Regions from separate parts of the Streptomyces sp. NPDC127177 genome, predicted to be linked through region 2. Evidence: riboswitches for the same ligand, from Rfam matches in the RefSeq annotation. Region 2 holds a riboswitch; each other region holds the start of a gene.
What was found. Region 2 has a riboswitch for thiamine pyrophosphate ahead of ACFVJX_RS14885 (thiamine ABC transporter substrate binding subunit). Riboswitches for the same ligand answer to the same signal wherever they lie in the genome.
Positions count from the first base shown of each region.

Region 1 (7,768 bases), on a different contig from region 2:
CGTGGACATGGTGCGGTTCCCCCCGGGGAAAACGATGACGTCGGTAGGCGGTGCGATGGGGCAGGCGGTGGTGCGGAGGGGATGCGGGCCGCGCCGTGCGGCCCGCATCCCCTGTACGGCTGTCGGTCAGACGGCGAGCGCCTGGGCGCGGCGCTTCACCTCCGTGCCACGATTCTCACTCAGCGCCTGCGCGGGCGTACCCGGCAGGCTCGGGTCGGGAGTGAAGAGCCATTCCAGCATCTCCTCGTCGGAGTAGCCGTCGTCCCTCAGGAGCGTCAGGGTCCCCGAGAGGCCCTTGACCACCTTGTTTCCGTCGATGAAAGCGGCAGGCACCTGGAGTGCCCGGTTCTCACCACGCCGTACGGCGATGAGCTGGCCCTCCTTGACCAGCTGCCGTACACGCGTCACCTCGACATCGAACAATTCGGCGATGTCGGGGAGGTGGAGCCAGGCAGGGACGAGAGCATCGATCTTTGCGTCAATCTCGGTCACAGGACAAGCCTGCCATCCCGGACTGACAGCCGATACCCGGACTCAGCCCTTCAGGGTCCCGCCACCCGTCCGCGCGCCTACTGCGGGGCCGCCGACTTCAGCGGCACGGACGCGTCGGCGACCCGCCCGGGATCGAGCCGGGTGCCCGCTTCGATGAGCTTGCGGCCCTGGATCAGATCGCGCGGCCGGCCGACGGCGAGGACCGCGACCAGGGCGCCGTCCCGCAGCCAGCACACCGACCAGGCGGGGCCGGCCGGGTCGCCGCGCCGCAGCAGGGTGTCCGCGCCTGCGTGGTGGCCCGCGTACTGCACGAACCGGCCGAACTGCTCGGACCAGAAGTACGGCACGGGGTCGTAGGCCGGCGGCCGTGCCCCGCCCCCGCCGGCCGATCCGATGATGTGGGCGGCGGCGGTGCGCGGCCCCTGCAGTGCGTTGTCCCAGTGGTGGACCAGCAGACGCGCCCCGTAGCGGGCGGAGGGGAACGACGCGCAGTCGCCGACGGCGTACACATCGGGCAGCGAGGTGCGCAGGGCCGTGTCGGCGGTCACCGATCCGTCGGGGCCGAGCGCGACGCCGGAGCCGGCCAGCCAGCCGGTGGCGGGGCGGGCGCCGATCCCGACGACGACCGCGTCGGCCGGGACGGTGCGGCCGTCCGCGAGGACCACACGGCCGGACTCGATGCGGGCCACCCGGGCCCCGGTGAGGAGTTCGGCGCCGCTCTCCGCGTACCAGGCGGCCATCGGGGCCGCGACCTCGGCGGGGAGCGCACCCGCGAGGGGCCGGTCGGCGGCCTCGACGACGGTGACCTCGCAGCCGGCGGCGCGGGCCGCGGTCGCGAACTCGGCGCCGATCCAGCCCGCGCCGACGACCACGACGGCGTGCCGGGCCTCCAGGACCGGGCGCAGCCGGGCCGCGTCGTCGAGGGTGCGCAGCAGATGGACGCCGGGCACGCCTTCGGAGCCGGGCAGCACGACGGGTTCGGCGCCGGTGGCGATGACCAGGGCGTCGTAGGGGACGGGCCCCTCGGATGTGTCCAGTTCGTGGTCGCCGCCGCGGACGCCGGTGACCTCGCAGCCCAGGCGCAGTTCGATGCCGAGCGCCTCGAAGTCGATGTCGAAGGCGGATTCCTCGGCCTTGCCGAGCAGGACCGCCTTGGACAGCGGGGGGCGGTCGTAGGGCTGGTGGGGTTCGGCGCCGATCAGGGTGACGGCGCCGGTGAATCCCTGCTCGCGCAGGGCCACCGCCGTCTGCACCCCCGCCATGCCCGCGCCGGCGACGACCACCCCGCGCCCCGCCCGCTCCGACTGCCGTTCCGGCCGCTCTGCCCGCTGCTGCTCGTTCACCCGACCACCCTAATCAACTGACGGCCCGTCAGGAAAGGGGTTCCGGGCCGTGCGGGCGGCTCGCTTCACCCGGCCCCGGGGCCGGGGTCTAGGGTGGCCCAGGTAAAACACTCGCGGGAGCCCGGACGAACCGGGCTGAGAGGGAGGCTGGGCGGCCTCCGACCGTACGAACCTGATCCGGGTCATGCCGGCGAAGGGAGGGGCTGGACGCCCATGCGTACACACCGTACGAGCGGGTCCGACGTCCTCGTCATCGGGGGCGGGATCATCGGGCTCGTGACAGCCTGGCGGGCCGCGCAGCGCGGTCTGAGCGCCGCTGTCGTCGACCCCGATCCCGGTGGCGGGGCCGCCCGCGTCGCGGCCGGCATGCTGGCCGCCGTCACCGAACTGCACTACGGCGAAGAGATGCTGCTGGGGCTCAACGTCGCCTCCGCCGCGCTCTATCCTGCGTTCGCGGCCGAGCTGGAGGCGGCGAGCGGACAGGACATCGGCTTCCGCGCCTGCGGCACCCTGGCCGTCGCGCTGGACGCCGACGACCGCGCCCATCTGCGGGAACTGCACGAGCTCCAGCGCCGGTCGGGGCTGGAGTCGGAGTGGCTCACCGGGCGGGACTGCCGCCGGCTGGAGCCGATGCTCGCGCCGGGCGTACGCGGGGGTCTGCGGGTCGACGGCGACCACCAGGTCGATCCGCGCCGGCTTGCGACCGCGCTGCTGACGGCGTGCGAGCGGGCCGGGGTCGTCCTCCACCGCCGGCGGGCCGAGCGGCTCTCGGTGGTGCAGGACCGGGCTGCCGGGGCCGTACTGGACGACGGTACGGAGGCCCGGGCCGATCAGGTGGTGCTCGCCGCCGGGAGCCTCAGCGGCCGGCTCGCGGGGGTGCCGGACCACGTCGTGCCGCCCGTCCGCCCCGTCAAGGGCCAGGTGCTCCGGCTGACCGTGCCCACCGCGTACGCCCCCTTCCTCAGCCGCACCGTGCGGGCCGTGGTCCGGGGCAGCCACGTCTATCTCGTGCCGCGCGAGAACGGCGAGCTGGTCATCGGCGCCACCAGCGAGGAGATGGGCTGGGACACCACCGTCACGGCGGGCGGTGTGTACGAGCTGCTGCGCGACGCCCACGAGCTGGTGCCCGGCATCACCGAGCTGCCGCTCACCGAGACCCGGGCCGGTCTGCGCCCCGCCTCTCCCGACAACGCGCCGCTGCTCGGCCGCACCGCGCTGCCCGGCCTCCACCTCGCCACCGGTCACCACCGCAACGGGGTGCTGCTCACGCCCGTCACCGGTGACGCCATGGCGCAGCTGCTGGCCGACGGCGAGCTGCCCGAGGTGGCCCGCCCCTTCTCCCCCGGCCGTTTCCCGGCCGCCGCACCCGTACGTCAGGAGCAGCCCGCATGACCGCGCCCGTCTCCCTCTCCGTGTCCGTGAACGGCGAGGTCGTCGCCGTCGCCGCGGGCACCACCCTGGACGCCCTCGTCGCGACCCTGACCCGGGCCCCCTCGGGGGTCGCGGCCGCGCTGAACGAGACCGTCGTCCCGCGTGGCCGGTGGTCGGCCGCGGAGCTCGCCGAGGGCGACCGCGTCGAGGTCCTGACCGCGGTCCAGGGAGGCTGACCGTGTCCGACGACCTCTTCACCCTCGGGGACAGCGTTTTCGGCTCCCGGCTGATCATGGGGACGGGCGGGGCGCCCAGCCTCGATGTGCTGGAACGCTCCCTGATCGCCTCCGGCACCGAGCTGACCACGGTCGCGATGCGCCGGCTCGACCCGACCGTGCAGGGCTCCGTGCTCTCCGTCCTGGAGCGGCTCTCCATCCGCGTCCTGCCGAACACCGCGGGCTGCTTCACGGCGGGTGAGGCCGTGCTCACCGCGCGCCTGGCCCGCGAGGCGCTCGGCACCGACTGGGTCAAGCTGGAGGTGGTGGCCGACGAGCGGACACTGCTGCCCGACCCGATCGAGCTGCTGGACGCCGCGGAGATCCTGGTGGACGACGGGTTCACCGTCCTGCCGTACACCAACGACGACCCGGTGCTGGCCCGGAAGCTGGAGGATGTGGGATGCGCGGCGATCATGCCGCTCGGCTCCCCCATCGGCTCGGGTCTGGGCATCCGCAATCCGCACAACTTCCAGCTGATCACCGAGCAGGCGGGGGTCCCGGTGATCCTGGACGCGGGCGCGGGGACGGCCTCGGACGCGGCGCTGGCGATGGAGCTCGGGTGCGCGGCTGTGATGCTCGCCTCGGCGGTGACCCGGGCCCAGGAGCCCGAGCTGATGGCCTCGGCGATGCGGCACGCGGTGGAGGGCGGCCGGCTGGCGTACCGTGCCGGCCGGATCCCCCGCCGCCACTTCGCCGAGGCGTCGTCGCCGGTGGCAGGGCGTGCGGCGCTGGATCCGGAGCGCCCGGCCTTCTGACACCGGGCCCCGCGGCGCCGGATCGCATGTCCCTGTCACGGCTCGGCTGCAGTACGGGCCCAGGATCGCCCCGGCCCGTCGGGGGTGTCCGTGGCGGCTCGTAGACTCGCTGCGTGGATACGACCCTCCAGGACCCTCTCGTCGGGCAGCTGCTCGACGGCCGCTACCGCGTCGATGCCCGCATCGCCGTGGGCGGCATGGCCACGGTCTACCGGGCCATGGACACCCGGCTCGACCGGGTGCTCGCCCTCAAGGTGATGCACCCGGCGCTCGCGACCGACGCCTCGTTCGTCGAGCGCTTCATCCGTGAGGCCAAGTCCGTGGCGGGGCTCGCGCACCCCAATGTGGTCGCGGTCTTCGACCAGGGAGCCCAGGGGCAGTACGTCTACCTGGCGATGGAGTACGTCGCGGGATGCACGCTGCGTGATGTGCTGCGCGAGCGCGGCGCGCTGCAGCCCCGGGCGGCGCTGGACATCCTGGAGCCGGTGCTCGCCGCGCTCGGTGCGGCGCACCGGGCGGGTTTCGTGCACCGGGACATGAAGCCGGAGAACGTGCTGATAGGCGACGACGGCCGGGTCAAGGTCGCCGACTTCGGCCTGGTACGGGCCGTGGGCACGGTCACCAACACCACCGGATCCATCCTGGGCACCGTCTCCTATCTCGCCCCCGAGCAGATCGAGCACGGCACGGCGGACACCCGCGCCGACGTCTACGCGTGCGGGGTGGTGCTCTACGAGATGCTCACGGGCACCAAGCCGCACGGTGGCGACTCCCCCGCCCAGATCATCTACCAGCACCTCAACGAGGACGTCCCGGCCCCATCGGCCGCGGTGCCGGGGCTCGCGGCCGAGCTGGACGAGCTGGTCGCGAGCGCCACCGCCCGGGACCCCGAGGTCCGGCCGTTCGACGCGGTGGCGCTGCTCGCCGGGTCCCGCCGGGCCCGCGCCGGTCTCAGCGAGGCCCAGCTGGACGCCGTACCGCCGCAGGCCCTGGCCGAGGTGCACGACGACGCCGAGGACCGCACCAGCGTGATCCCGCGGGTGCTGCCGCCGGGCCAGGGCACCGCCCACCACACCAGCCGGCTGGAGATGCCCCCGCAGCCGCCACCGCAGCCGCCGGCCCGCCGGCGCGGGCCCCTGGGCGGCCCGCGGCGCGGCATCCTCGCGGCGGTCGTCGCCGTGCTGCTGGTCCTGGGGATCGGCGGCGGGGTCTGGTACATCAACTCCGGACAGTTCACCCATGTCCCCTTGCTGCTCGGCCAGAGCGAGAAGGCCGCCGAGGGGCGGCTCTCGGACGCCGGTCTGGAGCTGAAGGAGGTCAAGCGGGCCTACAGCGACACGGTCGCCCGCGGCAGGATCCTCCGCAGCGACCCGAAGTCGGGCGCCCGGATCCGGGGCAACGGCTCGGTGACACTCGTCGTCTCGCGCGGGCCGGAGATCGTGAAGGTGCCCGACGTCGAGGGCGTCGCGCTGGGCGAGGCCAAGCGGAAGCTGGTGAAGGCGGGTCTGGTGCCCGGCATGACCACGAAGGAGTTCAGCGAGGACGCGGCGGCCGGTGAGGTGGTGCGCACCGATCCCGAGGCAGGCACCGAGCGCCACCCGGACACCGCGGTCGCGATCGTGGTCTCCAAGGGCAGCCCGGTCGACGTCCCCGATGTCACCGGCCTCTCCGTCGAGGACGCCACCGACGCGCTGGACGACGAGGGACTGAAGGCCAAGGTGCTGCCGAAGAGGGTGAACTCCCCCCAGGACGCGGGCGACATCGCCCAGCAGTCACCGGCCGAGGGCCGGCAGGCCGCCGAGGGCGACACCATCACGCTGACGGTCTCCAAGGGCCCGCGGATGATCGATGTGCCGGACGTCACCGGTGAGAACGTGGACGACGCCCGGAGCGAGCTGGAGGAGGCGGGCTTCGAGGTCAAGGTCGACCGCCCGTTCCTGTCCTTCAGCGACACGATCGCGAGCCAGTCCGTCGACGGCGGCGATCAGGCCCCCGAGGGCAGCACCATCACCATCAAGACCAAGGGGCTCTAGAACCGTATGCGCAATCCTGTCGGTGGCCATGTGCCGGTGGCCGGCGGCCTCGCCAAGGTCGGCCTCCCGTACGCCCGGGAGATGGGCGCGGAGGCCGTCCAGGTCTTCGTCGCCAATCCGCGCGGCTGGGCGACGCCCGCCGGGAACCCGGCGCAGGACGAGCAGTTCCGCGCCGAGTGCGCCGCCGCGTCCGTACCGGCCTACGTCCACGCGCCGTATCTGATCAACTTCGGCTCGCACACCGGGGCGACCGTGCAGAAGTCCGTGGACTCACTGCGCCACTCCCTGCGCCGGGCCCGGGAGATCGGGGCCCTGGGCGTCGTGGTGCACACCGGCTCGGCCACCAACGGCCGGCCCCGCGAGGAGGCACTGGCCCAGGTGCGCACCCACATGAGGCCGCTGCTCGACGAGCTGACGCACGAGGACGATCCCTTCCTGCTGCTGGAGTCCACCGCGGGTCAGGGGTTTTCGCTCTGCTCGCGGACCTGGGACTTCGGACCGTACTTCGACGCACTCGACGCCCATCCGAAGCTCGGCATCTGCCTCGACACCTGCCACGTCTTCGCGGCCGGACACGATCTGGCCGGTCCCGGCGGGATGAAGGAGACGCTGGACCTGCTGGTGGAGACGGTCGGTGAGGGGCGGCTGAAGCTGATCCACGCCAATGACTCCAAGGACGTGTCCGGGGCCCACAAGGACCGGCACGAGAACATCGGCGCGGGCCACATCGGCGAGGAGCCGTTCCGTGAGCTGTTCTGCCATCCGGCCACCGAGGGCGTGCCGCTGATCATCGAGACACCGGGCGGCAAGGAGGGGCACGCGGCGGACGTGGCCCGGCTCAAGGGGCTGCGCGACCTGGGCTGACCGGGGTCGCGGCACCCTCGCCGCGGGCGTGGAACGCCGCTCTCCCGGAGCTCCTCAGAGTTCGGGGCCGTCCCCCGGCTCCTCCTGGTAGGAGTAGCGCTGTTCCTTCCAGGGGTCACCGACGTTGTGATAGCCGCGCTCCTCCCAGAAGCCGCGGCGATCGGCGGTCATGTACTCGATGCCCCGGACCCATTTGGGGCCCTTCCAGGCGTACAGATGAGGAACGACCAGCCGGAGCGGGAAGCCGTGCTCGGCGGTGAGCAGCTCGCCGGCCTTGTGGGTGGCGAAAAGGGCCCGCTCGGCGGTGAAGTCGTCGAGTCTGAGGTTGGAGCTGAATCCGTACTCGGCCCAGACCATCACATGGGTGACTTGGGGCGCGGGCGGTGCGAGTGCCATGACATCACGGACGAGGACTCCGCCCCACTCAGCGCCGAGCATGCTGAATTTGGTCACACAGTGCAGATCCGCGACGACCGAGGAGAACGGCAGCGCGGAGAATTCCTGGTGGTTCCAGCAGTGCTTGTCCCCGTCGGCCGTGGCCCCGAAAACCCGGAATTCCCAGCGGTCGGGTTTGAACTTCGGCACCGGACCGTAATGGGTTACGGGCCAGCCGCGCTGCAGTCGCTGTCCCG
Region 1 covers NZ_JBHXUW010000006.1:30,852-38,619, reverse strand. Annotated here, with positions in the region: gene thiE (thiamine phosphate synthase) at 1-9, opposite strand, end outside; gene ACFVJX_RS06385 (Rv2175c family DNA-binding protein) at 127-492, opposite strand; gene ACFVJX_RS06380 (NAD(P)/FAD-dependent oxidoreductase) at 570-1,835, opposite strand; TPP riboswitch at 1,939-2,051, shown strand; gene thiO (glycine oxidase ThiO) at 2,049-3,227, shown strand; gene thiS (sulfur carrier protein ThiS) at 3,224-3,442, shown strand; gene ACFVJX_RS06365 (thiazole synthase) at 3,445-4,239, shown strand; gene pknB (Stk1 family PASTA domain-containing Ser/Thr kinase) at 4,353-6,272, shown strand; gene ACFVJX_RS06355 (deoxyribonuclease IV) at 6,279-7,136, shown strand; gene ACFVJX_RS06350 (sulfite oxidase-like oxidoreductase) at 7,191-7,768, opposite strand, start outside.
Region 1: linked by a shared signal. The riboswitch ahead of thiO (glycine oxidase ThiO) and the one ahead of ACFVJX_RS14885 (thiamine ABC transporter substrate binding subunit) in region 2 are both predicted to bind thiamine pyrophosphate.

Region 2 (7,768 bases):
TCGCCCTGGTCGTGGGTGACGGCGAGCACTGTGGTGCCCAGGCGTCCGAACAGGGTGCGCAGTTCGACGACGAGGCGTTCGCGCAGGCTGCGGTCCAGCTGGCCCAGTGGTTCGTCCAGCATCAGCAGCTTGGGCCGGGGGGCCAGCGCCCGCGCCAGGGCGACACGCTGCTGTTCGCCGCCCGAGAGTGCGGCGACGGCCCGCCGTTCGGCGCCGGGCAGCCCCACCAGATCGAGGAGTTCGGCGACCTCACGGTCCTGTTCGCTCCGGCTCACGCCGTGCATCCGCAGTCCGAAGGCGACGTTGGCACCGACGTCCCGGTGCGGGAACAGCTGGTGGTCCTGGAACATCAGGCCAAGTCCCCGCCGGTGCACGGGCACGCCGGCCTGGTCCGCGCCGTCGAGCAGGACCCGCCCGCCGTCGGGGTGCTGGAGCCCGGCGACCACCCGGAGGAGGGTCGACTTCCCGCTGCCGCTCGGCCCCAGCACGCAGACGATCTCGTGCTCGGCGACCTCCAGGTCCACACTGTCGAGCGCGGCCCGTTCACCGAAACGGACGGTGGCCGATTCGAGTGTCAGCATCCCTAGAACTCCCCGGATCGGTAGGTGCGGATACGTTCGAGCAGCAGCAGCGAAATCGCGCACACGAGCATCAGAATGGTGCTGAGGGCCATCGCCTGCCCGTAGTTGAGATCCCCGGACCGTCCCAGCAGCCGCGCGACGGCGACCGGGAGCGTGGGGTTGTCGGGCCGTGCGATGAACACCGTCGCACCGAACTCGCCGAGCGACACGGCGAACGCGAAGCCCGCCGCGACCAGCAGCGCCCGGCGCACCAGCGGCAGGTCCACCTCCCGCCAGGCCCGCAGCGGTGAGGCGCCGAGCACCGCGGCCGCCTCGCGGAGCCTGCCGTCCACCGCGCGCAGCACCGGCAGCATGGTCCGTACGACGAACGGCACCCCGACCAGCGCCTGGGCGAGCGGCACCAGGATCCAGGAGGTCCGCAGGTCGAGCGGCGGCTTGTCCAGCGTGATCAGGAAGCCGAAGCCGACGGTGACGGCGGAGACCCCGAGGGGCAGCATCAGCAGGGCGTCGAAGCCCCGGACCAGCCGTCCGGCGCGCCTGGTCAGCGCCGCCGCGGCCAGGCCCCCGACGACGAGTGCGATGGCCGTGGCGGCCAGGGCGTACTGGAGCGAGTTCCAGATCGCTTCGAGGGGCGCGACCAGGAACGTCCCACTGTTCGCGTCCGCCGATGCCAGCGCCCGGTAGTAGGCGAAGCCATGGCCGCCGGACAGGTCGAGCGAGCGCTCCACCAGCACGGCGAGCGGCAGCAGTATGAGCACCAGCACGGTCAGCAGAACCCCGGTGAGCAACGCCCACTGGCCCGGGCCGCGCGGCCTGCGGGCGGTCTGCGAAGGGTCGACCAGCCTCAGCGCGGTCTCCCTGCGCCGAACGGTCCAGGCGTGCACGGCGAGGATGGCGCCGACGGCGGCGAACTGCACCAGCGTCAGCACGGCGGCCGTGGGCAGGGCCAGCAGTTGCGCGGTCTGCCGGTAGATCTCCACCTCCAGGGTGGAGAAGCCGGGACCGCCGAGGATCTGCACGACGCCGAACGAGGTGAAGGTGAAGAGGAAGACCATCAGCGCCGCGGCGGCCAGGGCTGGGGCGAGCGCCGGAAGGGTGACGCGCCGCCAGGCGGCGAAGCGCCCGGCGCCCAGGACCCGTGCGGCCTCCTCCTGGCGGGGGTCGAGCTGCGACCAGAGCCCGCCGACGGTACGTACGACGACGGCGTAGTTGAAGAAGACGTGGGCCAGCAGGATCGCCCACACGGTGGTGTCGAGCCGTACGCCCCACAGGTCGTCGAGGAGGCCGCCGCGGCCGAGCAACGCGAGGAACGCGGTGCCCACGACGACGGTCGGCAGGACGAACGGCACGGTGACGACCGCCCGCAGCAACTGCTTGCCCGGGAAGTCGAACCGGGCGAACACGTAGGCGCCCGGCAGGGCGATCAGCAGGGTCAGCGCGGTCGAGGCGAGCGCCTGCCAGAGGGTGAACCAGAGGACGTCCAGGATGTCCGGCCGGGTCAGCACCTCGCCGAACCGACCGAACTGCCAGACGCCGTCGGCCTTGAGTCCGCGTCCGACGATCGCGACGACGGGGTAGGCGAAGAACAGCGCGAAGAAGGCGACGGGCACGGCCATCAGGCCGAGCCGCACCGCGCTCCCGCGCCGCGCCCGGGCGCGCGCGCCCTTCCCGCCCGCGCCCGGTCCGCGTACGGGAGGCTTCGCTACTTCACTACGAGCGAGGACCATGACTGGACCCACTGCTCACGGTTCTTGGCGATCGTGTCCGGTGCGACGGTCGTCGGTTTGCCGACGGTGGCGCCGAACTTCGTGAAGAGGTCCGGCACCTTCGCCCCCTTGGTCACCGGGCTGACGAACATGTTGAGCGGCATGTCCTCCTGGAACTTCTTGCCGATCAGGAAGTCCAGCAGGGCCTTGCCGCCCGCCTCGTTCTTGGCACCGTCCAGCAGACCGGCGAACTCGATCTGGCGGAAGCACGTCCCGGTGGCGACCCCGGTCGGGGCGGTCTTCGGCTTCGGGTCCGCGTACAGCACCTCGACGGGCGGGCTGGAGGCGTAGCTGACGACGAGCGGCCGGTCGGCCTTGGCCTTCCTGCCGCCCGCGGAGCCGGAGAACTCCTCGTTGTACGCCTGCTCCCAGCCGTCGACGACCTTGACGCCGTTGTTCTTCAGCTTCTTCCAGTAGTCCTGGTAGCCGTCCTTGCCGTACGTGGCGACGGTCCCGAGGAGGAAGCCGAGGCCGGGCGATGAGGTCGCGGCGTTCTCGGTGACGAGGAGGTCCTTGTACGCGGGCTTCGCCAGGTCGTCGAAGGACTTCGGCGGCGCGAGCTTCTTGTCGGCGAAGTACTTCTTGTCGTAGTTGACGCAGATGTCGCCGGTGTCGACCGGGGTGACCCGGTGCTTCGCCGCGTCCAGCTGGACGTCGTCCGCGACCTGGCCGAGCCCCTTGGCCGCGTACGGCGTGAAGAGACCGTTGTCGAGGGCGCGCGAGAGGAGGGTGTTGTCGACGCCGAAGAACACATCGCCCCGGGGCGAGCCCTTGGTCAGGATCTCCTGGTTGAGGGCGGCGCCCGCGTCTCCGCTCTTCAGCACCTTGACGGTGTAGCCGGTCTCCCGGGTGAACTCCTTCAGTACGCCCTTGGAGGCGTTGAAGGAGTCGTGGCTGACGAGTGTGACGGTCTTGGAGCCGGAACCCCCGGAGGGTCCGGAGCCGGACGCCGAGTCGTCGGAGCTTCCGCATCCGGCGAGCGCCGTGGCTCCGAGCGCGGCGGCGACGGCCGTCACCGCGATCTTCTTGGTGGTGCTCATGTGATTCCTCCTGGGATGACCAGGAAGAGACGCGGCCCTGCCCGCGCCGGTGGAGAACCGGAAGCGGGCAGGGCGCAACAGCTTGAGTAAGGTCCGAACTTCCTACCCGGAATGACCCGGGCGAGGTTCAGAGGGTCTGCGGCCAACCTGTCCTCGGTGCCGCACTCTCAGCGCTGTGGCGCTCCCCTGTCGGAATATGAAGTTGATTCGAGCCCCAGGCTACACGGCCGTTTTCGGCCTCAGCGCTCGGATGCCGCCAGCTGCCCGCAGGCCCCGTCGATCTCCTGACCGCGGGTGTCCCGCACGGTCACCGGCACCCCGTGGGCGGCGATGGCCTCGACGAAGGCCTTCTCGTCCTCGGGCCTCGAGGCGGTCCACTTCGAGCCGGGCGTGGGGTTCAGCGGGATCAGGTTGACGTGCACCCGCTTGCCCTTGAGGAGCCGGCCCAGCCGGTCGCCGCGCCAGGCCTGGTCGTTGATGTCGCGGATCAGCGCGTACTCGATGGAGATGCGGCGTCCGGACTTCTCCGCGTACTCCCACGCGGCGTCCAGCACCTCGCGCACCTTCCACCGGGTGTTGACCGGTACGAGGGTGTCGCGCAGCTCGTCGTCGGGGGCGTGCAGCGACACGGCGAGACGGCACTTGAAGCCCTCGTCGGCGAACCGCAGCATCGCCGGCACCAGGCCGACTGTGGAGACGGTGATCCCGCGCTGCGACAGCCCCAGCCCGTCGGGCTCGGGGTCGGTCAGCCGGCGGATCGCCCCGACCACGCGGTTGTAGTTGGCGAGCGGCTCGCCCATGCCCATGAAGACGATGTTGGAGAGCCGCGCCGGGCCTCCCGGGACCTCGCCGTCGCGCAACGCCCGCATGCCGTCCACGATCTGGTGGACGATCTCCGCGGTCGAGAGGTTGCGGTCGAGGCCGGCCTGCCCGGTGGCGCAGAACGGGCAGTTCATCCCGCAGCCCGCCTGCGAGGAGATGCACATCGTGACCCGCTCGGGGTAGCGCATCAGGACGGACTCGACCAGCGTCCCGTCGTGCAGCTTCCACAGCGTCTTGCGGGTGGTGTCGTCGTCACAGCTGATGTGGCGGATCACGGACATCAGCTCGGGGAACAGCGCCTCGGCGAGCTTGTCCCGCGACGCGGCGGGGATGTTGGTCCACTCCGACGGGTCGTGCGCGTACCGCGCGAAGTAGTGCTGCGAGAGCTGCTGCGCGCGGAAGGGCTTCTCGCCGGTCGCGGCGACGGCTTCCTTGCGCTCGGCGGGCGTGAGGTCGGCGAGGTGCCGCGGCGGCTTCTTGGCTCCGCGGGGCGCGACAAAAGTGAGTTCTCCGGGCTTAGGCATGGTTCTTCCAGTGTCGCAGACAGAACAGTGAGGGCCCGCCGCCCTGTGGACAACGGACCCTCACTCATAAAATCGCAGGTCAGAATGGGTGACTCAGCGGTAGGTCAGCTGGAGCCGACGAAAATCACCATCAGCAGCCAGACCACCGGGGCGGTCGGCAGCAGGGAGTCCAGCCGGTCCATGATCCCGCCGTGCCCGGGGAGCAGCGTGCCCATGTCCTTGATCCCGAGATCCCGCTTGATCATGGACTCGCCCAGGTCACCGAGGGTGGCGCTGGCCGCGACCACGAGGCCGAGCAGCAGGCCCTGCCACCAGGAGCCGCCGTCGATCAGGAACTGCATGCACAGGGCTCCGGCCACCATGGCGAAGGTGACGGCTCCGAAGAGGCCCTCGCGGGTCTTTCCGGGGCTGATCCTCGGGGCGAGCTTGTGCTTGCCGAACCGCCAGCCGACGGCGTACGCGCCGGTGTCACTGACCACGGTCAGCAGCAGGAACGTCAGGACCCGCTGCGGCCCGTCGTCCGCCCTCAGCAGCATGGCGACGAAGGTGGCCAGGAAGGGGACGTAGAACGCGGCGAACACCCCGGCCGTGACGTCCTTGAGGTAGCCCTCCGGCGGTTCGGTCATCCGCCAGACCAGCACCGCGAGGGCGGTCAGCGCCATGGCGGCCCAGGCGCCCTCGGCCCCTCGCGCGTAACCGGCGACGACCATGGCCGCACCGCCGACGGCGAGAGGGATCAGCGGGGCCTTGATCCCCTTGCGCTCCTCCAGCCGGGAGGTGAGCTCCCAGAGACCGACGACGACGGCGACCACGACCACACCGACGAAGACGGCCTTGACGATGAAGAGCGAGGCGACGACGACGGCACCCAGCCCAACGCCGACCCCTATGGCGGATCCGAGATCACGGCCCGCACGCTTCTTCTGCGGGGGTGGTGGCGCGGTGGACATGGGCTCCTGCGGCTTCTCGTCGCGGAACAGGAGGCCGCCGCTCAGGCGTCCGGCCCCCTGGTCCCTGTCATCACGGTCGTCAGCGTCTCTACCTGCGTCGGGAACGTCCGGCACGATGGGCATGGGCCGAGTCTGCTGGGCGTTATGCACATCGTATGCAGGACCCGCCGGAGCGGACCGCATCTCGGGAGCGGTCCACTGACCGGCGCCCTGCGGGGCGCCCCAGGAAGAGTCGTTCATCAGACTTCGAGCAGCTCGGCTTCCTTGTGCTTCAGCAGCTCGTCCACCTGCGCGACGTACTTCGCGGTGGTGTCGTCGAGCTCCTTCTCGGCGCGGCGTACCTCGTCCTCGCCGGACTCCTTGTCCTTGACCAGCTTGTCCAGGGTCTCCTTGGCCTTGCGGCGGACGGCCCGGATCGAGATCTTGGAGTCCTCGGCCTTCGTCTTCGCGACCTTGATGTAGTCGCGACGACGCTCCTCGGTGAGGTCGGGGAAGTTCACCCGGATGATATTGCCGTCGTTGCTCGGATTGACGCCGAGGTCGGAGTCGCGGATGGCCTGCTCGATGTTGCGCAGCGCGCTCTTGTCGAACGGCGTCACGACGGCCATACGGGGCTCGGGCACCGAGAACGAGGCCAGCTGGTTGATCGGGGTCAGCGCACCGTAGTAGTCGGCGACGATCTTGTTGAACATCGCCGGGTGCGCACGGCCGGTGCGGATCGCGGCGAAGTCCTCTTTCGCGACCACGACGGCCTTCTCCATCTTCTCCTCGGCCTCGAGGAGGGTTTCTTCGATCACCACGTGCTCCTGCGTGTCTTGAGTGGGCCCGGCGTGCTCGGGCCCGGCGGGTCCTGCGTCGCGTCCTCACCTGCACGGTGTCCGACCGGCAGGCCGTTGTCCATCATTCGGGGCCCTCCCGTGGGCCCCGGGAACTCACCGGGTCTCCCCGGCTCGGTCCCCCGGTTCTCAGGCCCGGGTGCCCTGGTCACTCACGAGCGAGCCGATCTTCTCACCCTTGACGGCACGGGCGATATTGCCCGCGGTCGTCAGTTCGAAGACGAGGATCGGCAGCTGGTTGTCACGGCAGAGCGTGATGGCGGTGGCGTCGGCGACCTTGAGATCGCGGGCGAGCACCTCGCTGTACTCCAGCGCGTCGAACTTCACCGCTCCGGGGTTGGTCTTCGGGTCGGAGTCGTAGACCCCGTCCACACCGTTCTTGCCCATCAGCAGGGCCTCGGCGTCGATCTCCAGGGCGCGCTGTGCCGCGGTGGTGTCGGTGGAGAAGTACGGCATGCCCATACCGGCGCCGAAGATGACGACGCGCCCCTTCTCCAGGTGCCGTACGGCGCGCAGCGGGATGTACGGCTCCGCGACCTGACCCATGGTGATGGCCGTCTGGACGCGGGAGTCGATGCCCTCCTTCTCCAGGAAGTCCTGGAGCGCCAGGCAGTTCATGACCGTGCCGAGCATGCCCATGTAGTCGGACCGGGCCCGGTCCATGCCGCGCTGCTGGAGCTCGGCGCCACGGAAGAAGTTGCCGCCGCCGATGACGATCGCGATTTCCGCGCCGTCCCGGACGACCGCCGCGATCTCGCGTGCGATGGCGTGCACGACGTCGGGGTCGACACCGAGACCCCCGCCGCCGGCGAACGCCTCTCCGGACAGCTTCAGCATGAAGCGTCCGGACACCTTGCCGTCGTCGCGCCTGTGGTCACCTGTTGCGGCGTCCGCGCCCTTGTTCATGGAGACTCTCCTCGTGCACATACGAAGAAGGCCATTGCCGGTGGGTCGGATGTCCCTCAGCGGCAATGGCCTCCTCGTCAGATCTGCGGTCGTACGGCGGTGTGCGGCCGTCGACTGCACCAGACCCTATCGGGGTCCACCGTTTTTCGCGGACGGACTCAGATGCCGACCTTGATGCGCGCGAAGCGCTTCAGGGTGACACCGGCCTCGTCCAGGACCTTCTGGACGGTCTTCTTGTTGTCCAGCGCGTACGGCTGGCCGAGGAGGGTGGCCTCCTTGAAGAAGCCGTTGACGCGACCCTCGACGATCTTCGGGAGCGCGGCCTCGGGCTTGCCCTCGGCGC
Region 2 covers NZ_JBHXUW010000020.1:44,375-52,142, forward strand. Annotated here, with positions in the region: gene ACFVJX_RS14875 (ABC transporter ATP-binding protein) at 1-581, opposite strand, end outside; gene ACFVJX_RS14880 (ABC transporter permease) at 584-2,197, opposite strand; gene ACFVJX_RS14885 (thiamine ABC transporter substrate binding subunit) at 2,284-3,387, opposite strand; TPP riboswitch at 3,469-3,585, opposite strand; gene rlmN (23S rRNA (adenine(2503)-C(2))-methyltransferase RlmN) at 3,627-4,733, opposite strand; gene ACFVJX_RS14895 (phosphatidate cytidylyltransferase) at 4,838-5,923, opposite strand; gene frr (ribosome recycling factor) at 5,923-6,480, opposite strand; gene pyrH (UMP kinase) at 6,649-7,425, opposite strand; gene tsf (translation elongation factor Ts) at 7,584-7,768, opposite strand, start outside.

Region 3 (7,768 bases), on a different contig from region 2:
ACCCGTGCGCGGGGGCGGTGGCCGCCGACCGGCTGCTGGCCCGTCCGGACCGCCCGGACGCCGTCTACGGGCTCTTCGACCCCAACGGCACCGATCTGCTCGCCGCGGCCCGCCGGTACGGCCTGCGCGTCCCCGAGGACCTCTTACTGGTCTGCTGCAGCGAATCCATGGTCTACGCGACGACCGAGCCGCCCATCACCACGCTCTCGCTCAAACCGCGCAGGATCGGCACGGCGGTCGTCCAACTGCTCATCGACGCCATCGAGGGCGTCGACCAGGACGGCCCGGTGGAGCAGGTGATACCGACGGAACTCATCGTCCGGACCTCCTCGCAACGCCGTCCGCCCCGCACCACGGTCAGCGCGCCGCGCTCTCCGGCAGGGGATTGATCAGACCAATTGGGATGAATCGACCGGCGAACCCGGCGTGCGTTCGGATTCACCACCCCTGGTGCGTCACAGAGCACGATTCGCATTCCTATGATGGGCGCACGACACCGCGGACCACCCCGACCAGCAGGGCCCGTCAGGTGTACGGCGGCGCGACGGTGGTGGAGGGGTCGATGACACAGGGGGCCGGTCAGGAACCCGCGGTGCGGACGGCGACGTTGCGCGACTTCCGCGTACCGCCCTATGCGCAGTCCCCGGCGCCGCCCGCGGCGCCGGGTCCGGGCAGCGCCTTCCCGGAGGGCGAGCCGCCGGAGGGGTACACCCCCACCGCGCGCGACCTTCCGGTGATCACCCTCGACGAGACGGTGCAGGTGCGGGCCGTGCCCGAACCGCGGCCCGGCCAGGACCCGGGACGCGGACCGCTGTACGTGGTCGGAGACGTCCACGGCTATCTGGACGAGCTCCACGCCGCCCTCGCCGAACAGGGCCTGATCGACGCCGAGGGCAACTGGTCCGCGGGCAACGCCCGGCTCTGGTTCCTCGGTGACTTCACCGACCGGGGTCCCGACGGGATCGGCGTCATCGACCTCGTGATGCGGCTGTCCGCCGAGGCCGCGGCCGCCGGCGGCTACTGCAAGGCCCTGATGGGCAACCACGAGCTGCTGCTCCTCGGCGCCAAGCGCTTCGGCGACACCCCGGTCAACTCCGGCGCCGGCACCGCCACCTTCCAGGCCGCCTGGCTGCTCAACGGCGGCCAGAAGACCGACATGGAGCGGCTCCAGGACGTCCACCTCCAGTGGATGTCCCGGCTCGACGCGGTCGTCGAGGAGGACGGGCATCTGCTGATGCACTCGGACACGACGGCGTACCTCGACTACGGCTCCACCATCGAGGACGTCAACGACACGGTGCACGCCATTCTCACGCGGAACGACGCCGATGAGTGCTGGGACCTCTTCCGCAAGCTCACCAAGCGGTTCGCCTTCCGCGACGAGTCGGGCCCGCAGGCCGTCCAGGAGCTGATGGCGGCCTACGGCGGCCGTCGCGTCGTCCATGGTCACAGCCCCATCCCGTATCTGCTCGGCGAGGTCGGCTCCGAGGACGGCGAGGACAGCTCCGGCCCGCTGGTGGACGGCCCCCACGTCTACGCGGACGGGCTCGCCATCGCCATGGACGGCGGAGTGACCATGGCCGGAAAGCTACTGGTCGTCCAACTGCCCCTGCATGACTGACGGTCCTCGGGGAAGACGCATGCACGACCTGACCATGCCGACCACTGGGCCTATTTCCGGAAACCCCCTGTCACCCTGTGCCGTGGGCGCTCTACCATCGGCGTACCAGTAGCAGGCTCTCCTCCGTTTCCGCCCAACTGCCCGGTCCGATCCGGCATGCGGGCCCTACGGAGCATCGGGGGATGCACATGAACAGCGCTCCGCACCTGCTGACCGAGGACCGCCCCGAGTACGAGCGGATCCTCGACGACGCACTGCGTCACGCCCATGAACGACCAGATCTGGCCGCGGTCGGAGAACGGCTCAACCCGGTCCAGCTGCGCACCATGGCGATGGCCGCCACCGCCCTGATCACCGCCACGGCCGCCACCGAGTACGAGCACTACGTGAAGGCACGCGAGGAGCTGCGGGCCACGACCACCGACCCGGACGAGGAGTCGCTCCCGGGTACGGGCCCCGCCGGCCACAACCAGGCGGGCGCCGGCATAGGGGCCGTCGTCACCGTCCTGGCACCGATGCTGGCCGGCACGGCCGCGGTGATATTCCTGCTGGTCGGCTACCTCCTGAAGATGCTCAGCCCATCGCCGCCCTTCGCGGGGACGATGGTCGGCGCGGGCTGGTTCTTCGCCGCGGTCACCGCGGCCGCGATCCTGATCGCCGCCATCGGTCTGCTCATCACCGCCCTGCGCAACGGCTCCACCTCCCTCGCCGCCGAGGACCCCGGCGAGGAGTTGCCGGAGGATGTGGCGCGCGCCCGGGAGGCCTGGCGGCACGCGCTGCTGGAACGGGGCATCCTGCCGTTCCTTCGCGACGCGCTCGCCGACCCCGGCGCCGCCCCCGCCGCCCGCACCCCGTACCCCTCGGCCAACCGCATTCCGAAGATCGGCTACAGCAGGCCCGACTTCTCCAGCCCGGACGACGGCCCGACGGCCGCGCCCCGGCCGACCTTCACCAGCCCGGACTTCACCAGCCCCGACTTCGGCGGACCGGAACACGAACTGGACTGACCGGCTCCGCCCGCCGGTAAGCCCGGCGACGGGGGCCGCCGCCGGGCTCCGGGAAGGCGGTACTCCGGTCCGGGCTCCGGGAAGACGGGGCGCGTCGTACCGGCCGGTGCGAGACCGCCGGCACGACGCCCCCGCCGGGAATCAGTTCGCGATCGGCAGATAGACCCGGTTGCCCGCGGCCGCGAACTCCTTCGACTTCTCCGCCATGCCCGCCTCGATCTCCGACTGCGAACCGCCGTGCTCACGCCGGATGTCGTGCGAGATCTTCATCGAGCAGAACTTCGGCCCGCACATCGAGCAGAAGTGCGCCGTCTTCGCCGGCTCGGCCGGCAGCGTCTCGTCGTGGAACTCCCGCGCCGTGTCCGGGTCGAGCGCCAGATTGAACTGGTCCTCCCACCGGAACTCGAACCGGGCGTCCGAGAGCGCGTCGTCCCACTCCTGCGCCCCCGGATGCCCCTTGGCGAGGTCCGCCGCGTGCGCCGCGATCTTGTGCGTGATGACCCCGGTCTTCACGTCGTCCCGGTTGGGCAGGCCGAGGTGCTCCTTGGGCGTCACGTAACAGAGCATCGCCGTCCCCCACCAGGCGATCATCGCGGCGCCGATACCGGAGGTGATGTGGTCGTACGCCGGGGCGACATCGGTGGTCAGCGGGCCGAGCGTGTAGAACGGCGCCTCCTCGCAGATCTCCTGCTGGAGGTCGATGTTCTCCTTGATCTTGTGCATCGGGACGTGTCCCGGGCCCTCGATCATCGTCTGGACCCCGAAGCGCTTGGCGACCGTGTTCAGTTCGCCGAGCGTCCGCAGTTCGGCGAACTGCGCCTCGTCGTTGGCGTCCGCGATCGATCCGGGGCGCAGCCCGTCGCCCAGGGAGTACGTCACGTCGTACGAGGCGAGGATCGTGCAGAGCTCCTCGAAGTGCTCGTACAGGAACGACTCCTTGTGGTGCGCGAGGCACCACGCGGCCATGATCGAGCCGCCCCGGGAGACGATGCCGGTCTTGCGGCGGGCCGTCAGCGGCACGTACGGCAGGCGCACGCCGGCGTGGACCGTCATGTAGTCGACGCCCTGCTCGGCCTGCTCGATGACGGTGTCCTTGTAGATCTCCCAGGTCAGCTCCTCCGCCCTGCCGTCGACCTTCTCTAGGGCCTGGTAGAGGGGCACGGTGCCGATCGGTACGGGCGAGTTGCGCAGAACCCACTCACGGGTGGTGTGAATGTTGCGGCCGGTGGAAAGGTCCATCACCGTGTCGGCGCCCCACTTGGTCGCCCAGGTCATCTTGTCCACCTCCTCCTCGATGGAGGACGTCACCGCGGAGTTGCCGATGTTGGCGTTCACCTTCACCAGGAACCGCTTGCCGATGATCATCGGCTCGGTCTCCGGGTGGTTGACGTTGGCCGGCAGCACGGCCCGGCCCGCGGCGATCTCCCCGCGGACCACCTCGGGCGCGACGTTCTCCCGGATCGCCACGTACTCCATCTCCGGGGTGATCTCGCCCCGGCGGGCGTACGCGAGCTGTGTGACGGGGCTGCCGTCCCGGCTGCGCCTCGGCCGGCGCGGACGGCCGGGGAAGACCGCGTCCAGATTGCGCAGTCCCCCGCGCGGTGAGGTGTGCTTGAGCCCGTCGTCCTCGGGACGCGCGGCGCGGCCGGCGTACTCCTCGGTGTCGCCGCGTGCCGTGATCCAGTTCTCCCGCAGAGGTGCGAGTCCGCGGCGAACGTCGGTGTCGATGACGGGATCGGTGTACGGCCCCGACGTGTCGTACAGCGTCACGTCCTTGCCGTTGGTGAGGTGCACCTGACGGACCGGCACCCGGAGGTCCGGGCGCGAGCCCTGGACGTATCCCTTGTGCCAGCCGATGGACTTCCCGGCCTCGTCGCTCTGATTGGAGGCAGGCGTGCGTGCGTCCGCTGTGGTCATGAGACCTACTCCCTACGCCGGCATTACCCGGTAACAGGTTCGGCGGTCGGCGCAGCATGTCCCGTACGGACGTACGGAGATCAGCGCCCTCTCAGCCCGGTGCTCCGAGCTCCCGCGTGTGCAAAGGTGCCACCACGCTAACGTCCTCGCCGGTGTGCTGAACAGAGGGCCTCGTTCTTCTTGCGATGATCGGCCGGTGACGTCCCCTCATAGCGACCCCGCGCAGCCGGGTCCTCAGCACACCCACTCGCACAGCCACAGCCATGGTCCCGCAGCGCCGGTCTCCACCCATCTGCGCCGGGTGATCGCCGCCGTGCTGATCCCGTTCGCGGCCGCGGTCGTGGTCGGGCTCGTGGTGCTCTGGCCCGGTGGTGCGCCGGCGCACGAACGCACAGGTGTCGGCTTCGACCGGCAGACCCAGCAGGCGAAGGTGGTGAACATCGACAAGGTCGACTGCAAGGACGTGAACGCCGCACAGCTGCCCACCAGCGGTGAGACCACCCCGCCGACGGGAGACCCGGCCGCCGGTGACGGCGGGGCCGGCCTCTGTGAGAAGGCCCGGGTCGAAGTCACGAGCGGCAAGGACAAGGGGCGCACCTTCATCGAGGTGGTCCAGCCCGACGCACCGCGACAGCTGCGGGAGGGGCAGGGGGTGGTGGTCGCCTACGCCCCCGACGCACCCCACGACCTCCAGTACTCCGTGACGGATGTGAACCGGAAGTTCCCGATGGCGCTGCTGGCCGGGATCTTCGCCGTGGCGGTGGTCGTCGTGGGCAGGCTGCGCGGGGTCATGGCACTGGTGGCGCTCGCCCTGTCGTTCGCCGTGCTGACCCTGTTCATCCTCCCGGCCATCCTGCAGGGATCGAATCCGCTGCTGGTGGCGGTCGTCGGGGCCAGCGCCATCATGCTGATCGCCCTCTACATCTGCCACGGGCTGACCGCCCGCACCTCGGTCGCCGTTCTCGGCACCCTCATCTCGCTGCTGCTGATCGGGCTGCTCGGCTCGCTCTTCATCGGCTGGGCGAGCCTGAGCGGGAACACCGACGACAGCACCGGCCTGATCCACGGTCTGTATCCGCACATCGACATGAGCGGCCTGCTTCTGGCCGGCGTCATCATCGGTTCCCTGGGGGTGCTCGACGATGTGACGGTCACCCAGACGTCGGCGGTCTGGGAACTGCACCAGGCGGATCCGACGATGCATGCGAGGCAGCTCTACCGGGCAGGGATCAGAATCGGACGCGACCACATCGCCTCAGTGGTCAACACCCTCGTGCTGGCCTATGCGGGTGCCGCGCTTCCGCTGCTGCTGCTGTTCTCGATCGCCCAGAGCAGCGTGGGGACGGTGGCCAACAGCGAACTGGTGGCGGAGGAGATCGTGCGTACGCTGGTCGGCTCGATCGGGCTGGTCGCCTCGGTGCCGGTGACCACCGCACTCGCGGCGTTGGTCGTCTCCGCGGACCGTACGGGGCTCGGCGCGGAAGCCGGGGCTTCGGCACCCGTACGGAGCGGCAGGGGACGCCGCCGACGGGCGAGGTCCTGAACGGTTGCACACGGAGCGTGATTCACCCGTTCGGCAGGTGTGGTGTTCGACCGGCAACCGGGGCCCGGGCGTGGGGTGCCTTCAGCCGGCGTTCTGTTCCTCGGCCAGAATTCGCCCCAATGCTTCTTCCAGATTGCCGTCGAAGTCACCCAGCGTGCACTCCTGGCCGAGTGGGACGAGTTTGTCCGTCCGGTCGAGAAACGCCACAAGTGGCGCCGTACCGGCCCTGAAGAGAGCGCGGTCCGCCCCCACCTGCAGCCGGATGTGGACGTCGGACAGCCCTTCGGGCTCGGTCGGCCCGATGTGCACGTCGCCGTCGCCACTGGGGCTGTTGAGGCCGTCGAGCAGCAGCTCACGGCCGAAAGCCCAGGTGACGGGGGCGTCGCCGGGCAGATGGAAGGTCATCCGGATCGCGTACGGATCGCACACTTCGTACCGGAGCTCCACCGGGATACGGAAAGAGAGCTCCTCGGAGACGAGGAAGCTCATCATGACCTCAGCTTGAACCGACTCACGCATCGTTCAACCCCGCAGTAGATGAATCTGGCCAGGAATGATCCCCCATGGCCCTATTGACGCCATCGTGGTGCACGCGATAGCAGATCACAAGGAGTGATTTTTCAGATACTGATAGAGAACACGAACGAACGCAAGAGGCTGGCCACTTCGCCACGTAGTCGTTCGACTGCGGGGAGCAACCGGTCTTCTTGTTCGAGGGGTACCGAAATGGCCATCGCCGCGGCGGCGAAACCGGCCGCGATCGGGATGGCCGCGCAGACCGTCCCCAGCGCGTACTCCTGGCGCTCGACGACGGGTTCCGTTCGTTCCAGTGATCGCAGCCGTTCAAGGAGCGCCGGACGGTCGCGTACGGAGTACCGGGTCAGCGGTCGCACCGGATGCCGGTCCAGGTGGTCCTCGCGGGCCTTCTCGTCGAGCTGGCTCAGCAGGCACAGGCCGATCGCGTGGGCGTGGCCGGTCTCGCGGAAAGCGGCCCATTCGTCCACCGCGGGCGCCGCGGGGGTGTCGGCCACCGCGACGAGTTCGATCTCACCGTCCCGGTAGACGGCGCAGTACACCGGGGCTCCGATGATGTCCCGCCAGCGGCCCAGGGACTGGGTCATCCGGCTGCGCCGGTTGTGCAGAGCGCCGTCGTCCATCAGCCGTTCGGCTGCGGCGCCGAAGAGGAAGACGCCGTTCTCCCGGCGCAGGTATCCCTCATGGGTCAAGGTGCGCAGCAGGTGGTAGGCGGTGGGCAGCGGAAGTCCGGCCTCCCGTGCGAGCTGTTTGGCCGGGGCCCCGTCGCGATGGGCGCCCACGGCCTCCAGCAGCCTCAGCGCCCGCTGCACCGATCCGATCAACGTCGGTACAGCGGTACTCGATGCCGTGGTCAACGGTCACCCCCAGGCATGGTGACGGGCGGTCAGCCCGCCTGTGGAGGCCGCCCCCACATGTCTGCCGCAGGCCCGGGTCCGGAGGCCGGATGCCGCGCAAACCACTGGTCAGGTGGTTACTGACGGGGGTTTTCCCAGGCGGCGACAGCGAATTCCACTGTATCGGCAGCGTCCCGAGGGGGCGCCGTTTCGTCTTCCGCTTCGCTCTGCTGGGCTAACCGTCCGGCCGGTCGTGCGGTTACCAGCCGCCGCCCGAGGAGGACGACATGAACTTGCGCACGAGGAAGAC
Region 3 covers NZ_JBHXUW010000022.1:87,453-95,220, forward strand. Annotated here, with positions in the region: gene ACFVJX_RS16175 (LacI family DNA-binding transcriptional regulator) at 1-389, shown strand, start outside; gene ACFVJX_RS16180 (metallophosphoesterase) at 563-1,621, shown strand; gene ACFVJX_RS16185 (hypothetical protein) at 1,804-2,628, shown strand; gene thiC (phosphomethylpyrimidine synthase ThiC) at 2,770-4,545, opposite strand; TPP riboswitch at 4,538-4,671, opposite strand; gene ACFVJX_RS16195 (YibE/F family protein) at 4,742-6,088, shown strand; gene ACFVJX_RS16200 (SsgA family sporulation/cell division regulator) at 6,170-6,607, opposite strand; gene ACFVJX_RS16205 (IclR family transcriptional regulator) at 6,709-7,479, opposite strand; gene ACFVJX_RS16210 (DUF5326 family protein) at 7,718-7,768, opposite strand, start outside.
Region 3: linked by a shared signal. The riboswitch ahead of thiC (phosphomethylpyrimidine synthase ThiC) and the one ahead of ACFVJX_RS14885 (thiamine ABC transporter substrate binding subunit) in region 2 are both predicted to bind thiamine pyrophosphate.

Region 4 (7,768 bases), on a different contig from region 2:
CGGCGCTCTTCCCCTGGCGTCCGCAAGCCGTCGGCCTCTACCAGCGGCTCGGCGACGAAGCCGCCGCGCTGCACCTCGCCGACGAGGAGCTCCGCTGGGCCAAGGAGTGGGGGGCACCCGCCACGCTCGGCCGTGCACTGCGGCTCAAGGGACGGCTCCAGGGCGCGCGGGGCATCCCCCTGCTGCGCGAGGCCGCAACCGTCCTGCGCGGCTCGCAGTTCCGGCTCGAACTCGCCAGGACGCTCGTGCTCCTGGGCCGCCAGTTGGGCAGCGGGCCCGAAGCGGAGGCCGCGCTCCGTGAAGCGGGCACCATCGCGGCGGCATACGGAGCCCCCTGGCTGGTCGAACAGGCAGAACACGGGCTCGACACCGCCCAGGTCCCGAGAACCACGACCCTCACCCCCAGCGAGCGCAAGGTCATCGCCCTGGTGAGCCGGGGTCTCACCAACCAGGAGATCGCCGACGAGCTCGGGGTGAGTTCGCGAGCCGTCGAGAAACATCTGACGAATTCCTATAGGAAGCTCGGAATCTCGGGTAGAAACGAGTTGGCGGGAGTTCTCCCCGCGTAGACATCGGACCTCGATGTTAACTGGGCACTACAGGGCGATGGCCCGGGCGTGTACATGGGCACTTCGCGAGTACGTGACGGACCTCAAATCAACCTCAAAACTTGATTCTTCCCCCGTGTGCACCCGCATTGCGGACCGAACCTTCGACGGTGCGGACCACGGCATTAGCCATCTGCGCCGGGAGCCGTTGACGGGCGAGCGCCGGGCTACCTAGTCTCCGTTCTGTGAATGGATAACCCGTCAATGGCAGCACTTGAGGTCGGAGGTCGGGATTATTCCATCGGCAGGGCGATGTTCTGCAATCAATTGAATCGGGGGGGTACCCGAAAGGATGGCGGTCTCGTGGCGATTGCTGCGCTCACTGATTCGGTGCAGGTCATAGCGAGTGACCTCAAAACTGACCAGAACGGATATGGGGGCGCCCAGGACTTCGACCGGCCCGGACTCTGCGTCGCTTCGCTCGACCCGGGCCTGACCGTCCGGCAGGCGAACGAGGAGTTCTTCCGCAGGTTCGGCGACGCCTCCACCGGCCTCTACGGCCGCAGTTTCCGGGAGCTGGTGCACCCCAGCGTCCAGCAGCCGCTGATGAGGCAGTTCTCGCGGCTGGTGGAAGGGAAGCGGCAGCGGTTCGCCTCTCACGTAGTGGCAGTGGGGCCGGAGGACGAGGCTTTCGCCGGTACGCTCACCGCCGCCGCTGTGAGTGGCGGTACCTCTGACCTGGCCGCGATCCTGGTCCTTATGCGCTCTTCGGACGATTCCGAGGAGGACGCGGGCGTTCTGACCCACCAGAAGAAGATCCTCACCGAGATCGACGCGCGCATCCTCGAAGGCATAGCGGCGGGAATGTCGACCATTCCGCTGGCATCCCGCCTCCACCTCAGCCGGCAGGGCGTCGAGTACCACGTGACCGGCCTGCTGCGGAAGCTCAGGGTGCCCAACCGGGCGGCCCTGGTGTCGCGCGCCTACTCCATGGGAGTCCTCAACGTGGGCACCTGGCCGCCGAAGGTTGTCGGAGATTTCATCAAGTAATGACGTAGCGCGTACGGGCCGGCCGCCAACGGACTCCGTGCGTCGCTGCTCCACCGTAGACATCCACCGGACCCGCACATTATGCGTGGGGCCGGTGGATTTTTGTGTGCGGGCACACCGGATGCGGACCGTGCCGGGGACCGTTTGGGCCTCGGTGCTGTTTGTTCTCTGTGGGGTTCGGCAAAGGCTCGGGGTGAAGGCACGCAGTGCCGCCCCCGGTGCCCGATTCTGTTGTTCCCTACAGTGAACTCCGCCGGTGACGGGAAATTTCCGGGGGTGGAGTGCGTAAAGTCCGTGTTTCCGGCCCGGACGGGGGTGCGGCAATTGCGTGCCCGAGGATTTCGGCTATTGCGCCGGCTCTCGCAATTCACCACGCCATTGCCGGAAGGCGGAGCCGGACCGTGTGGGTTCCGGCTCCGTGCGTGTTTGTTTGCTGCCCGCTTCGACCGGTTCCGGTCCGGCGCCGCGGACTCAGCCCGTCTGCTTGAGCAGGCCCGCTGCCACCAGCCCGGCGAGGCCCAGGTCCGCGTCCGTGTACTGACCGCTCAGGAGATGGGCCACGTACTCGTCCTGCGGAAGCAGCACCGGCTCCACGAACTCCTCGGCGTCCGGGGTGGGTTCGCCGACCTTGCGGCAGTCACGGGCCAGTACCGCGTACCGCACGTGGGTGGCGAAGGACGCCAGATAGGTCTGCATGACGATCTCGGCCGAACCGGCCTCGTATCCGGTCTCCTCGCGGAGTTCACGGGCCGCGGCGGTCAGTACGTCCTCCTCGGGCTCGATGATGCCGCCGGGGAGCTCCGCCAGGATTCTGTCCGGACCCGGGCGGTACTGCCGTGCGAGCAGACCCCGGCCGTCCTCGGTGAACGCCACCAGGGCCACCGCGCGTGAGCCCTGCAGGACATCCCAGTCGGACTCCTTGCCGTCCGGCTGCACGTAGGTGCGGCAGCGCACGTTCAGGTAGCCGACGGGGCCCGGGCGTTCGCTCTTCAGCTGCCATGCCAGCGGATCGTGCTGTTCGTTCATGTGCAGACCCTACCCAACCCGCCCCGGAGGAAAGGGGCACTGACCTGCCGGGGAACAGGGAACATCCGCCCGGTGCGGGCATCGTGTCCGGCTGCCCGACGACAGGGGCCGACCTCACCGGGGAGGCGTTCCGGGATCCGGTCGTTTCGGCGGCGGCCGAAGTGCCGGGGGTGACAATGGAACGTATGGACACATGGCGCGCACAGGAGAGCGGCCCCGATCTGGCCGCCGTGGCCAAGCTGCTGGCCGATGGCACCAGGGCCGGTTTCTGCCTGGCCCTGCTCGACGGCCGGGCATGGACGGCGACGGAACTGGCGCACCACATGGGTGTCGCTCCCTCGACGGCCACGGAGCACCTGCACGTACTCGTGCGCGGAAACCTGCTCGCAGAGGAGCGGCAGGGCCGGCACCGCTACGTGCGTCTGTCCGGCCCGCACGTGGCCGAGCTGATCGAGAGCCTCGCCGCGATCGCGCCCGACCGCTCCCGCGCACCGCGTTCACTCTCGGCGGCAGGCCGCCGAAACGCCCTCGCCCATGCCCGTACCTGTTACGACCACCTTGCCGGGACGGTCGGCGTCGCCATCACCGACGCGATGGCGGAGCGTCATCTGCTGGATCCGGAGCACGGACTCGGGCTCACCGACGCCGGGGCCGGCTGGCTCGGCGAGTTGGGCATCACCGTTCCCACCGGTACGCGCCGGCCGGCGGCCCGGCCGTGTCTGGACTGGACCGAACGCCGGCCACACCTGGCCGGCATCGTCGGCGCGGCGCTGTGCCGGCACGCGCTCGACACGGGCTGGATCACACGCGTGGGCACCACTCGTGCCGTCGCGGTCACCCCGCTGGGGTGCGAGGCGTTCCGTCACCATCTGGGCCTGCCGGGCTCTCTTCTCCTGCGCAAGTACCGGCCCGGTGCGGACGGTCCTGCCCGTATTCTTTGACCGGAGGACAGCCCTTAGTATCACCGTCCATGATCGCAACAGTCATCACGATCGGTCTGGCAGTCGTTGGCTACTTCGCGACCTACCTCAACAGCCTCCGGCTGTCGCAGCGCCAGGAACGCCTCTCCCGGATCAACCGTCAACTCAGCGACCTGTACGGACCGTTGTTCGCACTGACGGAGGCCAACAGCCGCATCTTCACCATCTTCGTGGAGCGCCACACCCGCCCCGGCGGCATATCGCCGTTCGCGGACGACACCCCTCCCACCGAGGAGGAGGCCGCCGAATGGCGACTGTGGGCCACCACCGTCTTCGTCCCGAACATCCAGGCCATGCGCGACCTCGTCCTCGGGCACACGGACCTCCTCAGGGAGCCGAACATGCCGCCGCTCCTGCTCAAGCTCTGTGCGCACGTCTCCGGTTACGAGATCACGGCGGCCCGCTGGGCGCAGGGCCGCTACGACACCAACCTCTCGGTCGTTTCCTTCCCGGGCGAGGAGCTCGGGGCGTACGCCCGTAGCGGATTCACCCAGCTCAAGGCGGAGCAGGCACGGCTCCTGCGGCACCGCTGAGGGCTCTCCGTACGGTTACCAGGGGCCGTGGCCGGCCAGGCCCAGCACCAGGACGGCGATGGCGGTCGCGAGGAACAGGATCCCGCCCACGATGTTGCGGGAGCCCACCCGCAGATGGGCGATGATCGCGCCGATGAAGTACAGCACGAGGCCGCAGGCCGCGAGGATGCCCAGGACGGGCACGGCGAGCCCGGCCAGCAGTCCGACGGTGCCGGCGGCCAGGAGCGTGCCGAGCACCGGGACGTACTTCCGGGGGATGCCCTTCATGTCGGCCTGGGTCTTGGGGTATTCGTGGCCGATCAGGTAGGTGACGGCGGCGGCGCCGTTGAAGACCGCGCCGAGGATGGTGACCGTGACATAGGCGGCAGACACGATATCCCCGCTTCTCCGGGGTGCGCCGTCCGGAGGCGCACCGATATGGGATGCCGTTCCCATGGATGACGAGCCGGCGACTCGAAGTGTGAGGCGGGCCGGCGAAGTGGAGTGGGATGCGCGCGGCCGGCGGTCGGCCGCACTGTCCGCGGTGCTCCTGGGGCGGCCGCGCCGTCAGGCCCGGTGGCGCAGCCGCAGCGGGGCGTAGACCGCCAGTGCGACGAGGAACGCCACCCCGTAGGCGAGGTCGGCCCCGTGCAGGGCATCCGCGACCGGACCCACGTACAGGCTGGTGCTCATGAAGGGCACCGCTGCCGCGAAGGCGGCGGCGAAGGCGGTGAGCGCGGGCCACCACGGCTGCCTGCGGGCGCTCTCGGCGGCCAGGTCGATGGGGGAGTGGCCGCGGTCCCTGGCCCGGACGAGCCAGTCGACGGCGACGATCGCGACGAACCCGGGGATCCAGTAGCCGACCAGAAGGAGCACGTTCTGGAAGCGGGTCGTGGTGTCGGCCGCGTGCATCCACAGGACGAGCGGGAAGCCCAGGGCGGCGGCGAGTGCCGCGGCGACCGGGCGCGGCAGACGTACGCCCATGGTCTGCAGCGCGAGCGATCCGCTGTAGTCGTTCATGGCGTTGCTGCACAGCGCGGCGAGCGCCACGGCGAGCAGCCCGAAGGCTCCGAGTGCGCCCCCGCCGAGCAGTGTGTCGATGCCGCGCGCGGTCTGGTCGGTGAAGACGGACGCACCCCACAGCCCGAGGGTCTGGACGGCCACGAAGGAGGCGCTGACGCCGAGCAGCGTGCACCAGAACATGCGCGGCCTGGACGCGCCGCGTGGCAGATAACGGCTGAAGTCGCTGGCGTACGGGGCCCAGGACAGCGCCAGGCTCAGGGCGATGGTGCAGGTCAGGACGAACGCCCCCGCCCGGTCCGCGCCGTGCACACTGCCGGTGGCGGCGGGGTGGACCCCGTCCAGCAGTTTCGTGGACAGGACCACGAAGGCGGCCGCGAGGACGAAGGTCATCACGGTCTGGAGCCGGTGGATCACCTCGTATCCCAGGACGCCGAGCGCGCCCTGTGCCGCCATCATGACCAGCACCCCCAGCCAGAACGGCCAGCCGCACAGCTGGGCCAGCGCGTCCCCGCCGAACAGGCCGATCAACGCGTCCCAGGCGATGGACGACAGCCACTGGAGTGCGCCGGGCAGCACGACTCCCCGGCCGAAGGCCAGCCGGGCCAGCGGCAGCTGACCGGCGCCGGTCTGGCTGCCCCAGGTCCCCAGATACGCGGTGGGCGCGGCGCCCACGAGTGTGCCGAGTACGACGGCGGTGAGCGCCGTGGCGAAGTCCAGGCCCAGCGCGATGCCGACGGTCCCGGTGAAGACGCCCGTCATCGTCAGGTTGGGGGCGAACCATACGGTGAACAGCCGGCCGGGCCCGCCGTAACGACGGTCCTCCGGCACGGGGGCTATCCCGTGCGCCTCGACGCGGAGATCGCCGGGGGCGGTGGGCATGCGCCCGTCGAACGCGGGCCGGGCCGCGGTGTCGCGCTCGTCCTGGGCATACGGCAATGACATGAAGACATCCCTCCGCCAGTGCTAACTGGTTCAGGTTCGACGGGTGTGTTCTCAGCCCCTGCGAGGGGCACCCCGTGTCCGGTGCGGCGGCCAGGATAGCCGGGTGTGCGCGAAGCGTGATGCGGGGGGTTGGAGCGTGAGCGCGCAGCGGAAGCCGCCGTGGCCCGTCGTGCTGTCGGGTGTGTTGGGGGTGCGGGCGGCGATCCGGTAGCGGTTGCGGTACGAGCGGTGGCGCAGGTACGGCGCCCCGGGATTCCTGGTGCTGAGCCGCGGAGGTGACCCCTCGGAGCTCGATGTCGAGGCCCAGGACGTCGACTTCACCGGACACACCGTCCACTGGACGGCCACCGCACCCGACGGCATCGTCCTGGAGCCGTAGAGCGGCACGCCGACGGTGCGCGGCACCCGGGGCGACACCGAGTGGGTGGGCGTCGGCGGGCGACGACACGTCGCGCGCTCGGCGGGACGCGGTCGGGGACCCGCCCCGGTGGGTGCGGGCCACGGCGGACGCGCCGGCCGGTGCCCGGACGATCACGCTGGAGTTCCGGCCGGCCTACGGGACCCGGCCGACCCCTCCCCGGTGGAGGCCGACATCCGCTGACCGGCGCAGCCGGTCGCACCGCTCAGCTGAGGACCTTGCCCACGAACGCGGAGAGATTGGCCGTGGTACGGGCGATCTGTTCCTCCGTCGTCAGCGACTCCTTGAAGCGCGCGCCGGCGGCCACGGCCTTCTTTCCCCGTACGTAGAGCGAGCAGGCCAGGTCGGTGCACATGTACAGGCCGACGGAATTGCCCTCGCGCCCCGCGGGGCCGGTCTTGCGGGCGGTCATGAGCGAGACCCCGCTGCCCGGGTGCGTGGTCAGACAGAGCGAGCACATGCTGCGGTGCAGAAACCCGCGCTGTTGGGAGGGGAAGCGCAACGAGAGGCCGGTCAGCCTCCCCTCGTGCTCGGTGACGATGTAGCTGCGCCCGGGGGCGGAGAGGTCGCGCCAGCCGAGGAAGTCCAGATGCTCCCACGGCCGCTCCTCCAGATCGCGGGGGAGCGGCAGGCGCTTGGCTTCTCCTTTGGAGCAGTTGACGAACGATGCGCGGATGTCCTGCTCGGTCACGGCCTTCATGGATACGACGCTAACTCTGCCTACGACCCCTAGGCAAACGAATAAATGATTTAGGGGTTCACCTGTGCATCCTCGGGCAGTACGGAGAGGCGGTGTGCGGGCGGGTGCTCGATGCCGAGGTCGGGCCGCCAGGCGGCGAGGATCTGCGCCGAGGGGTCGAACAACGGTGTAGGCAGTTCCTCGGGCCGGGTCCACCGCCAGGTGGCGATGAGGTGGGGTTCGGTCACCTGCGGGCTGCCCGAAGCCACGGTGACCAGGGCGGCCATCGTCACCCGGTTGATGCCACCGACCGCGTCGTGCAGCATCGCGAAGACGCCCATGTCGGCCTGGGCGACCTCCAGCCCGGTCTCCTCGCGCAGCTCCCGTACCGCCGCCGCGGCGATGGACTCGTGTGTCGGATCGACCTTCCCGCCGGGCAGCTCCCAGGTGCCGCTGTGGTGCCGTCCGAGCAGGATTCGCCCCTGCCCGTCCTGCACGATCACGCCCACGCCCAGCGCGGCCTGGGCCAGTGGTGGACGGGAGTTGCGGGCGGGGACCTGCGCCGCGTCGCTGTTCATCTCTCGGGCTCC
Region 4 covers NZ_JBHXUW010000025.1:89,432-97,199, reverse strand. Annotated here, with positions in the region: gene ACFVJX_RS17685 (AAA family ATPase) at 1-569, shown strand, start outside; gene ACFVJX_RS17680 (LuxR C-terminal-related transcriptional regulator) at 948-1,598, shown strand; gene ACFVJX_RS17675 (NUDIX hydrolase) at 2,070-2,624, opposite strand; gene ACFVJX_RS17670 (ArsR/SmtB family transcription factor) at 2,801-3,565, shown strand; gene ACFVJX_RS17665 (hypothetical protein) at 3,595-4,137, shown strand; gene ACFVJX_RS17660 (DoxX family protein) at 4,153-4,509, opposite strand; gene ACFVJX_RS17655 (purine-cytosine permease family protein) at 4,684-6,081, opposite strand; TPP riboswitch at 6,072-6,166, opposite strand; partial or broken gene ACFVJX_RS17650 (hypothetical protein) at 6,133-6,330, opposite strand; gene ACFVJX_RS17645 (FBP domain-containing protein) at 6,705-7,199, opposite strand; gene ACFVJX_RS17640 (NUDIX hydrolase) at 7,250-7,756, opposite strand.
Region 4: linked by a shared signal. The riboswitch ahead of ACFVJX_RS17655 (purine-cytosine permease family protein) and the one ahead of ACFVJX_RS14885 (thiamine ABC transporter substrate binding subunit) in region 2 are both predicted to bind thiamine pyrophosphate.